Regions from separate parts of the Caballeronia sp. J97 genome, predicted to be linked through region 1. Evidence: predicted binding sites of a transcription regulator. Region 1 holds the regulator's gene; each other region holds the start of a gene.
What was found. Region 1 encodes FNR, which switches genes on or off when oxygen is low (the NO sensors DNR and NnrR bind a similar motif). Its sites were predicted from a motif close to TTGATNNNNATCAA; they were not measured.
Positions count from the first base shown of each region.

Region 1 (3,274 bases):
CGCCAGCCAGACACATGACACTTGCAGCAATTAAGGATTTGCCGACAAACAGTAGCACTCGCCTTTCATGCACTGAATCAGTAATAACGATAAAGACGATCATGCGAAAAGATCATGAATGACCCACGATACTTTCGAATAGCTTGCGTAATAAACTCACGCTCGGCGAAGCAAGCGAAGCGGCGACAGTCGCGGCGACCGCGATTTTTTCCGTATTATCGAAGAAGGGCCGACGAATTCCGTTCGCCATGCGCATGCGAGCCGCGTCGATCGTCGCTCATTGTCCAGGACGACGGCTGCGTGCTTCGCATCGGCATCAATGGGATCGTGCGAGAAAGGGAATCGCAACCATGACCACGAAAGTGCTGATCGCGGACGATCACGCGATGGTGCGCGACGGACTGCGCCATATTCTCGCCAACGCGAGCGGTTTCGAGGTGGCCGGCGAAGCCAGCGATGCAGCCAGTACCCTGGCCCTCGTGCGCTCGACGCCGGCACAGGTGCTGGTGCTGGACCTGTCGATGCCGGGCCGCAGCGGCATCGATCTGCTCAAGCAGGTGAAGGAGGAGAACCCCGCTCTGCGCATTCTCGTGCTCACCATGCATGCCGAACAGCAGTACGCCAACCGCGCGTTCAAGGGCGGCGCGTCAGGCTATCTGACCAAGGAAAGCGCCAGCGCCGAACTGCTCGCCGCCGTGACCAAAGTGGCTGCGGGCGGAGCATACGTGAGCCTCTCGATGGCCGAGCGCCTCGTGCAGAGCCTGACCGAGGCCGCCGACGCGCTGCCGCATCAACGCTTGTCGGATCGCGAGTTCGAAGTGTTTCGGCGGCTTTGTGCGGGCGAGTCGATCAATCAGATCGGCGAGGCGCTGTCCGTGAGCGCGAAAACCGTCAGCACGTACAAGGCACGCGTACTGGAGAAGATGCAGTTGCCGCACGAAGCGGCCCTCGTGCGCTACGCAGTGCGCCACAATCTCTTCGATGACGAATGCGACGACGCCTGAGTGTTCGTCCGTCAGGATTTCCCTACACGCCTTCCAGAATTCCTACCGAACTTTCCGCCATCGCCGACATTATTCGGTGACGGCGTGACGAATAATTCAAGGGATAGATTCATCCAGCGCGCATCGAGACGCTGAGTTTCCCTGGTATCTGGCTCGTATGCGCGAATCCAGCTTTTACCGGAGGCACAGCATGTTCCCTGATAGCGAAGGCGGCTCCTACGCCCGGCCATCCAATGCGCCGGCGCCGCGTCGTGCTTTTCCGATCGCGCATGTCTCCCGGACGACCGCGACACGCGAGCACATGCGCTGCTCGACCTGTCTGATGCAGCGTGTCTGCATACCCAGCGGGCTCTCGTCGGATGAATGCGAGCGGCTCGACGCGATCATCTGCGCGACCCGGATCATCCGGCGCGGCGAGCCGCTCTATCGTTCCGGCGATGCGTTTCAGAGCTTGTATGCCGTGCAAAGCGGCTGCTTCAAAACCGTCGTCACGCACCGCGACGGGAACGAACAGGTCACGGGTTTTCATCTGGCAGGCGACGCGCTCGGATTCGACGGCGTGAGTTCCGACCACCACGGATGCGACGCGATCGCGCTCGAAGACAGTGTCGTCTGCATCATTCCGTTCGGCCTGCTCGAACTGCTGTGCCGCGAGGTCAAGGCGATTCAGCACCACGTGCATCGCATGATGTGCAGCGAGATCGTGCGCGAGTCCAACCTCATGATGCTGCTCGGCACGATGACCGCCGAGCAACGCGTTGCGGCTTTCCTGCTCAACATTTCGACGCGCATGAAGGCGCGCGGTTATTCACCCGCGCAGTTCGTGTTGCGGATGACCCGCGAGGAGATCGGAAGTTATCTCGGACTCAAGCTGGAAACGGTGAGCCGGATGTTCTCCAAACTACAGCGGGCAGGCGTAGTCGATGCGCGAGGCAAGGAAGTGCGGATACTCGATCAGGTCGGGCTCGAAAGCGTGTGAGAGGTTTCTCGATGTCTTTGCGCGTTTCGTCACCCGTTCGCGCCATGCCGCGTCCTTAGACTCGGTTCTGTCCGAAGCGGGCGCGTCGCTCGAACGCGGCCGGTGCTGCTCGCGCCGCGTGCCGGCGAACACAGCTAAGATGGACCCTTCGACACGTACGGAGGAAGACATCGAATGCTGACGATCTGGGGCAGAGCCAACTCGGTCAATGTGCAGAAAGTGCTGTGGTGCTGCGAGGAACTGGGGCTCGCGTACGACCGTATCGACGCGGGCCTGCAATTCGGGCGCAACGACGAGCCCGACTATCTCGCGATGAATCCGATGGGCCGCGTGCCCACGCTGGACGACGGCGATTTCGTGCTGTGGGAGTCGAACTCGATCCTCCGCTATCTGGCGATGCAATACGGCGCGGGCGGCACGCTCTACCCCGCCGAGCCGAAGGTGCGCGCGAGCGCGGACCGCTGGCTCGACTGGTCGCTCTCCACGCTGCAACCCGCCGAGCGTCCGGTCTTCTGGGGCTATATCCGCACCAGCGCCGCCGATCGCGACGTGAAGCAGCTCGCCGCCGCCGCGAGCGAAGTGGAGAAGCTCTGGCGCGTGATCGACAAGCGCCTGACAGGCCGCGGCTATCTCGAAGGCGACACGTTCACCCTCGCCGATCTCGTCATCGCCGCTTATGCGCGTCGCTGGTTCGGCATCGCGGAGCTAACTCGGCCCGCGCTTCCCGAACTCGAACGCTGGTACGCGGGCATCACGCAGCGCCCGGGCTTCGCGCGTCATGTCGCGCCTGCGCTGACCTGATCCGGGACGCATCGCCATGACTATCGAACTGCACGCGTGGAACACGCCCAACGGACGCAAGATCAGCGTCGCGCTGGAGGAAATGCAACTGCCTTATGCCGTGACGACGGTGAACATCACGAAGGGCGAACAGCACGCGCCCGACTTTCTGCGCATCAGCCCGAACAATCGAATTCCGGCGATCGTCGATCCGGACGGACCGGACGGCCAGCCGATCAGCGTGTTCGAATCCGGTGCGATCCTGCTTTATCTCGGCGAGAAGACCGGCCAATTTCTACCCGCGAGCCTGCGCGATCGCGTGCCGGTGCTCGAATGGCTGATGTGGCAGATGGGTGGCTTCGGCCCGATGCCGGGACAGGTGCATCACTTCCGCATGGTCGAAGCGGAAACCGACCGGCGCTATGGCCTTAAGCGCTATTCCGATGAAACGCGCCGCCTATACGGCGTGCTCGACAAGCGTCTCGCGCAAGTGGAATTCGTCGCGGGAGAT
Region 1 covers NZ_CAJMZL010000035.1:39,238-42,511, forward strand. Annotated here, with positions in the region: gene U4Y90_RS30690 (response regulator transcription factor) at 351-1,004, shown strand; gene fnr (fumarate/nitrate reduction transcriptional regulator Fnr) at 1,195-1,983, shown strand; gene U4Y90_RS30700 (glutathione S-transferase family protein) at 2,158-2,784, shown strand; gene U4Y90_RS30705 (glutathione S-transferase family protein) at 2,801-3,274, shown strand, end outside.

Region 2 (3,274 bases), on a different contig from region 1:
GAGTTGATGAACGGGAACGCCACATCGCGCGCGCCGATCTGCAGGGGCACGACGAGGTTGAAGAACGCAACCAGCAGCGCCATGGCCATGAAGAAGATCATGATGGTGCCGTGCGCCGAGAAAATCTGGTCGAAGTGATGCGGCGGCAGATAGCCCGGCCCGTCGAGCGCGATGGCCTGCTGCAGGCGCATCATGACCGCGTCGGCGAAGCCGCGCACGAGCATCAGCCCGGCGACGACGAGATACATGATGCCGATGCGCTTGTGATCGACCGAAGTCAGATACTCGCGCCAGAGCCAGCCCCATTTTCCGAGTTTGGTGATAAGGCCGGCCGTACCGAGCACGAGGATCGCCATGAAGGCGGTCGCCCCCATGATGATGGGCTCGTGGTACGGGATCGCCTCAAGCGTTAGATTGCCGAACATGGCTTACCCCTTGGTTACACAATTTGCGCCATTCACATCGAAGCGGCCATAGTTGTATTTGGCGACGATGTTGTTGAAAAGCTTCGGATCGACGGTGGAGAAGTAGCGCACCGCGACCTTCTCGCTCGGACGTGCGACGCCGGCGTAGACGTCCATGCTCAGATTCTCTGGCGCGTTCCTGACCTTCTTCACCCATGCGTCGAAGTCGGCGCCGGACATGGCCAGTGCGCGGAACTTCATGTCGGAGAAGCCTTTGCCGCTGTAGTTGGCCGAGATGCCAGCGTAGTCGCCCGCGTGATCGGTCAGGAGGTGCAGACGCGTCTGCATGCCGGCCATCGCATAGATCTGGCTGCCGAGTTGCGGGATGAAGAACGAGTTCATCACCGAATCCGACGTGATGCGGAAGTTCACCGGCGTGCCGACCGGGAACGCGAGCTGGTTCACCGAAGCGACGCCCAGATCCGGATAGATGAACAGCCACTTCCAGTCGAGCGCCACGACTTCGACGTTGATCGGCTTGACTTCCGATTGCAGCGGCTTGTACGGGTCGAGCTCGTGCGTGGTTTTCCACGTCAGGATGCCGAGGTACAGGATGATGGCCGCGGGGATCGCCCAGATCACGACTTCGATGGCCGTGGAATGCGCCCACTTCGGCGCATATGTGGCCTTCGTGTTGGACGCGCGATAGCGCCATGCGATGAACAGGGTGAGCAGGATCACCGGGATCACGACCAGAAGCATGGCGTAAGTCGCGGTGGCGATCAGCGAGGATTCCGCTGTGCCAATCACGCCTTTCGAGTCCAACACCTCCAGCTTGCATCCCGAAAGACAGAGACTGGCTATCAACCCCGATAACAATGGCACTGCTAAACGTTGGGTATTTTCATTCATTGCATTCGCTGGTTTCTATGATCGAAGCGTCCCGGGGGAGAACGCCGCCGCACGGCCTTGCGCCGCGTCAAGATCATGCCATGCGCGATTTTTCGCGATGGCGCGAATGGTTGAAATTTTGTTTCAGATCAAGCTGATGCGACAGGGTGTCGCGCGGAATCGGGTCCTTCCGGCGTGCTCCGAAAAGGACCCGAGAGTCTACAACGAAGGAATGAGATATCGGGTGTCATAAAGCGTGGCTCAGAGCGCGCGCTCGAGCCGCGCGGCGACTTGCTGCAAGACGGGCAGAAAGTCGCGCTTCATGGCGTCGACGCTCACGCGCGCCGACGACACGCTCACGCTCAACGCCGCCTCGATGCTGCCCGTGCGGTTCTTCACCGGCACGGCCATCGCGCGCATGCCGAGTTCGAGTTCCTCGTCGCTCATCGCGTAGCCGTCGATCTGCACGCGATGGATTGCCGCGATGACTTCGTCGGGCGCGCTGATCGTGCGCGGCGTGAGCTTCTTCAGCGGCAGCGCCGAAATGTGCCGCAGGATCTCGCCCTTCGATTTTTGCGACAGCAACACGCGGCCCGTCGCCGAGCAATACGCCGGCAGGCGGCCGCCGAGCTTCGCGCCCGTCGACACGATGCGGATAGCCTCTGCGCGCCCGACGAACACCGAATGCCCTTCGTCGAGCACGGCAAGCGACACGGATTCCTGCAACTCGTCGCGCGCGGCGGCCAGCAGCGGCTGCGCGATCTGCGCGAGCGACGACGTGCTCAGATAGGCGCCGCCCAGCCGCAACATGCGCGGCAACGGCGTGAAGAACTTGCCGTCGTGCGACAGATAACCGAGATCGACGAGCGTCAGCAGGCAACGGCGCGCCGCGGGGCGCGTGACGTCCGCGAGGCGCGCGGCTTCCGCGACGGTCATCCGCACGGTTGTCGTGCTGAACGCTTCGATGATCGCGAGCCCCTTCGCGAGACCCCCCATTCCTTCGCGCGCGCGCGGCTCGGACGCTTCTTCGGCGACGACCTCGGGTTCGGTGACGGACGCGGGCGCGCCGTCATCGCCGTTGACAGGCAATTTGACGGATGTCATGATGGTTCTATATTCGAACAACGTACGCTATTCGAACATGCTGGCGAGACAGTGTCAAGCGCCGGGAGCGCAAAGGAGAACGACTTGAACTACATCCCCATCAAACCGGCGCCGCGCGCCACGGTGACATGGCCCGCGGAAGGGCTGACGCGCGTGCCGTACACCGTCTTTCGGAGCGAGGACGTCTATGCCGACGAACAGGACAACGTCTTTCGCGGCGCGAACTGGAATTTCCTGTGCCTCGAAGTCGAGCTTCCGAATCCGGGCGACTTTCGCGCGACCTTCGTCGGCGATACGCCCGTCGTCGTCACACGCGATGAAGACGGCGAGTTGTATGCGTTCGAAAATCGCTGCGCGCATCGTGGCGCGCTGGTGTGTCTCGAAGATCAGGGCAGCGCGAAGGACTTCAGTTGCGTCTATCACGCCTGGACGTACAACCTGCAGGGCGATTTGCTGGGCGTCGCGTTCAAGGACGGCATCAACGGCAGGGGCGGGATGAAGCCCGACTTCTGCATGGAAGACCACGGCTTGCGCAAGCTGCGCGTCGCGACGCTGCACGGACTCGTGTTCGGCAGTTATTCCGATGACGTCGCGCCGCTCGAGGAATATCTCGGCGACGAAATCGTGTCGCGCATCGCGCGCGTGCTCGAAGGCCGAAAGCCCGTCGTGCTCGGCCGCTTCACGCAGATGTTGCCGAACAACTGGAAACTCTATGTCGAGAACGTGAAGGACTCGTATCACGCGAGCATCCTGCATCTGTTCTTCACGACGTTTCAACTGAACCGGCTTTCTCAGCGCGGCGGCATCATCGTCGATCCGAGCGGCGCGCATCACGTGAGCTATTCGGCCGTCGATCATGCGAAGGAAGCGGCCAG
Region 2 covers NZ_CAJMZL010000009.1:168,809-172,082, reverse strand. Annotated here, with positions in the region: gene cyoB (cytochrome o ubiquinol oxidase subunit I) at 1-425, opposite strand, end outside; gene cyoA (ubiquinol oxidase subunit II) at 429-1,316, opposite strand; gene U4Y90_RS14905 (IclR family transcriptional regulator domain-containing protein) at 1,557-2,399, opposite strand; gene U4Y90_RS14900 (aromatic ring-hydroxylating dioxygenase subunit alpha) at 2,484-3,274, shown strand, end outside.
Region 2: a site for FNR is predicted at 1,435-1,448, ahead of cyoA (ubiquinol oxidase subunit II). Genes of this name have one in related genera too.

Region 3 (3,274 bases), on a different contig from region 1:
GAGCCGCACACCGGGCAATGATGCCGCTTGCCCGTCGCCGAACTCTTCCACGCGACCGTGTCGCCCGACGCCTGAAACGCGTCGCGCGCAAAGATCGCGTACACGCCGAACGGCGCGCCGTGAATGCGGCGGCACGTCATGCAGTGGCACAGATTCACTTCCTTCGGCTCGCCCGCGACACGCACGCGCACCGCGCCGCATGCGCATCCGCCTTCGTGTATCGGCTGAGGATTCATGCCGCCGGGCGCTCGTCGGGGTTTATCGCGTGAAGTAGCCGCGGTTCTGCATGCATTCGCTGTAGGCGCGCCAGTAACGCGTCATCGGCGGTTCGGGCGGCGGCAGTGGCGGCATCTTCATGTCGCCGCCGTAGATCGCGTCGGATGCGCCCGATGCGCCCGCCGCCATCGATGCGGGCACCGCCGGAATCCCGGGCATCGCGCCGGATGCGGGATGCGGCAGCGCGCCCGTGGCCAGCGCCCCCGATGCGCCCGATGCGGCAATCGCCGCCGATGCGCCCGATGCCGGCGCTGCAGCGGAAGCCGCGAGCGCGCCGGATGCACCCGCCGGCAGCGGCGGCTCGACCGGACGCGGCGGCGTGAGCACGCGCGTGTCGCGCTGCGCCTGAGCGTCGCGCGGCTGCGTCTGCGGCTCGCGCGCGATGTTCACTTTGGTCGTCTGATTGGCGTAGCTGTAGCAGGCGGCGTTATCGATCGATTGCTGCCACGTGCTCTGGCTGCGTCCGGGCACGGTGAGCGGCTGTTGCGCGAAGGCGGCGCCACACGCCGCGAGCAAGGCGATTCCCGCGTAAGTGGAAGGTCTCATTGGCTTGCAGTTCCCCGATGCGGTTTTATTAGTCGTTGCAGGTCTTGCGCCGCCCGCACATGCTTCGAGCGGCGCGAGTCTGCGCCGGGCCTGCTGTCAAGGATACCGCGACGGACGAACCGTCCACGCCAGAAGCACTGGCATCTTCCGCCAATTTTCAGACGAAGCGCGCCGCGCCGCACACACGCCGCGCGGAGCCGCGCATCAGAACTTCATGCCGACGCCGAGGCCGATGACCCACGGATCGATCTTGAGCGAGCCGAGATTGGCACCGTCCGCCGACGCGCTCGTGCGCATCCAGATCTTTTTCACGTCCGCGTTGACGAAGAGGTTCTTCGCCACCTGAACGTCCACACCCGCCTGCAGCGCCGGGCCGAAGCTGCTGTGCTTGATCGACACCGGCGTGTCGCCCGCCTTCAGCTTGTCGTTGTAGAAGTACGTGTAGTTCAGGCCCGCGCCGACATACGGACGCACGCGGCCCGCGTGATTGAAGTGGTATTGCAGGAGCACCGTCGGCGGCAGCACGCCCACGCCGCCCAGTCCACCGATGCTCGATGTCAGTTGATGTCGCGAGGTCGCGAGAATCAGCTCCACGCCGATCTGATCGCGGATCATGTAGGTGAAGTCGAGCTCCGGCACGATCGCGTTGTTCACGTTGACGTTGAGCGTGTTGAGTGCGCCGCCCGCCGTCACGTCGGGCTGGATGCTGATCGCGCGCAGGCGAACCAGGATATCGCCGGCGTGAATGCCGCCCATCGAATCGTTCGACGATGCATCGCCTGCCGCGTGCGCCGCGCCCGTCAACAGCGCCGCGCATGCCATCACAACTGCCCCGAGACCTTTTTTCATTTCTGGTTTTCCCACGTTAAAAGCAGGAATTGTCCCCGTCGGGGTTCCGCCACGCCCTTGACGACAGTCAACGCGCGCCGGACGTACACGGCCTATCGGGGTGGTCCTTGCGCATCGACAAGCCCCAGCAGCGGCTCGCCAGACATGCGGCCGAGCGTCGCTTGCGGGCGGGTCCATGCGTTGCTATTCAGGGGAAAAGCGCAGAACAAAGGGAGGCGGCAGATGAGACCCACACTCAGCACACTCGGGCGCATGACGGGGGTTCTGCTCGGCGGCACGCTGGCCGTCGTCGCGAGCGCGCAGCAGGCGCCGCAAAAGCCGAACAAGCTCGAATACGACAGCACGCCCGCGTATCAGGAGAAAAACGTCACCCCGCCCGCGACCGCCGCCACGAATGCGAGCGATGCGCTCAAGACACGTCCGGGCAAGACATCGTCCGGAAAAGGGGCCGCGCCCGAGCGGCCGAACGGACTCGGCTTCGACGCGGGCGCGAGCGGCATGAGCAAGAAGCAGTAGCGTCGGCGCGTACCGCGTGGATCAGGCGTCGGTAGCCTTGTCGGGCCACGGCCACGTCGAATAGCGGGACGACTTCTCGGATGTCGCCTTGCTCTTCTTCTGCGGCGCCGGAGCGGGCTTCGCATCGTGCGCCGGCGCGGCGCTCTTCGCGGCATCCGGCAGGTCCTCGCCGAACCACGGCACTTCCTTGCGCCGCTCTTCGACGTAGGCATCCCAGCCCTTCGCGTTATCCGCGAAGAGATCGTGCCTGACCGTGTTGGCGAGCATCGGTCGATTCAATGCTTCGTCGAGAAGCGCTTTCGGCCATACGAAAAACGCGCCCGACGCCCGGCGGATGAAATCCCTCGGCTTCATGCTCGCGTCGATGAAGCCGAGCAGCGTGAAGCCCGTGAGCGCATCGTTGCCCTTCACCGCTTCACCGATGCTCGCGTATTCGTCGGCGCATTGGCTCAGGCAAAACACCGACTCCAGCACATCGCCGAGATGCAGCAGCAGCGCGCGTCGTTCGTAGGGATCTTGCATGGCGGTCTGTTGTTTCGTCATTCGCTGTTCCGATATGTCGAGGGTGGATTCTGCGGCGCGCGCAATGCAGCACGTGCCGCGTTCATCTCGAATTTTAGCGAACCCGGCGTGACACGTTGGCGCGCGAGCGCTCCGGTCACTTCGCAAAGCGCGTGCGAAAGCTCAGCCGATAGTCGTTCGGCGACACGCCGAGCCGCCGCGTAAACACGAGCCGCATGCGATCCGCCGTGCCGAAGCCGCAATCGTACGCGACGGTTTTGAGCGGCGTGTCGCTGCTCTCCAGCATATTGCGGGCCGCGTCGACGCGTGCGCGTTCGACGAACTCATGCGGCGTCATGTGCGCGAGCTGCACGAACGCGCGCGCGAAGCTGCGCTCGCTCATGCCCGCGACGCTCGCCAGTTGCGCGACCGACAGCCGCTCGCCGATGTGCTCCATCACATGCGCCTGCACTTTCGCGACGGGCGACGTGTCATCGGCTGGTGCGCTCAGATATGGGCTGAACTGCGACTGGCCGCCGCGCCGCTGCGCGAATACGACGAGCCGCTTCGCGACCGCGAGCGCGAC
Region 3 covers NZ_CAJMZL010000003.1:231,070-234,343, forward strand. Annotated here, with positions in the region: gene U4Y90_RS07650 (GFA family protein) at 1-236, opposite strand, end outside; gene U4Y90_RS07655 (hypothetical protein) at 259-822, opposite strand; gene U4Y90_RS07660 (OmpW/AlkL family protein) at 1,027-1,644, opposite strand; gene U4Y90_RS07665 (hypothetical protein) at 1,894-2,187, shown strand; gene U4Y90_RS07670 (hypothetical protein) at 2,209-2,730, opposite strand; gene U4Y90_RS07675 (GlxA family transcriptional regulator) at 2,846-3,274, opposite strand, start outside.
Region 3: a site for FNR is predicted at 1,729-1,742, ahead of U4Y90_RS07660 (OmpW/AlkL family protein). Genes of this name have one in related genera too.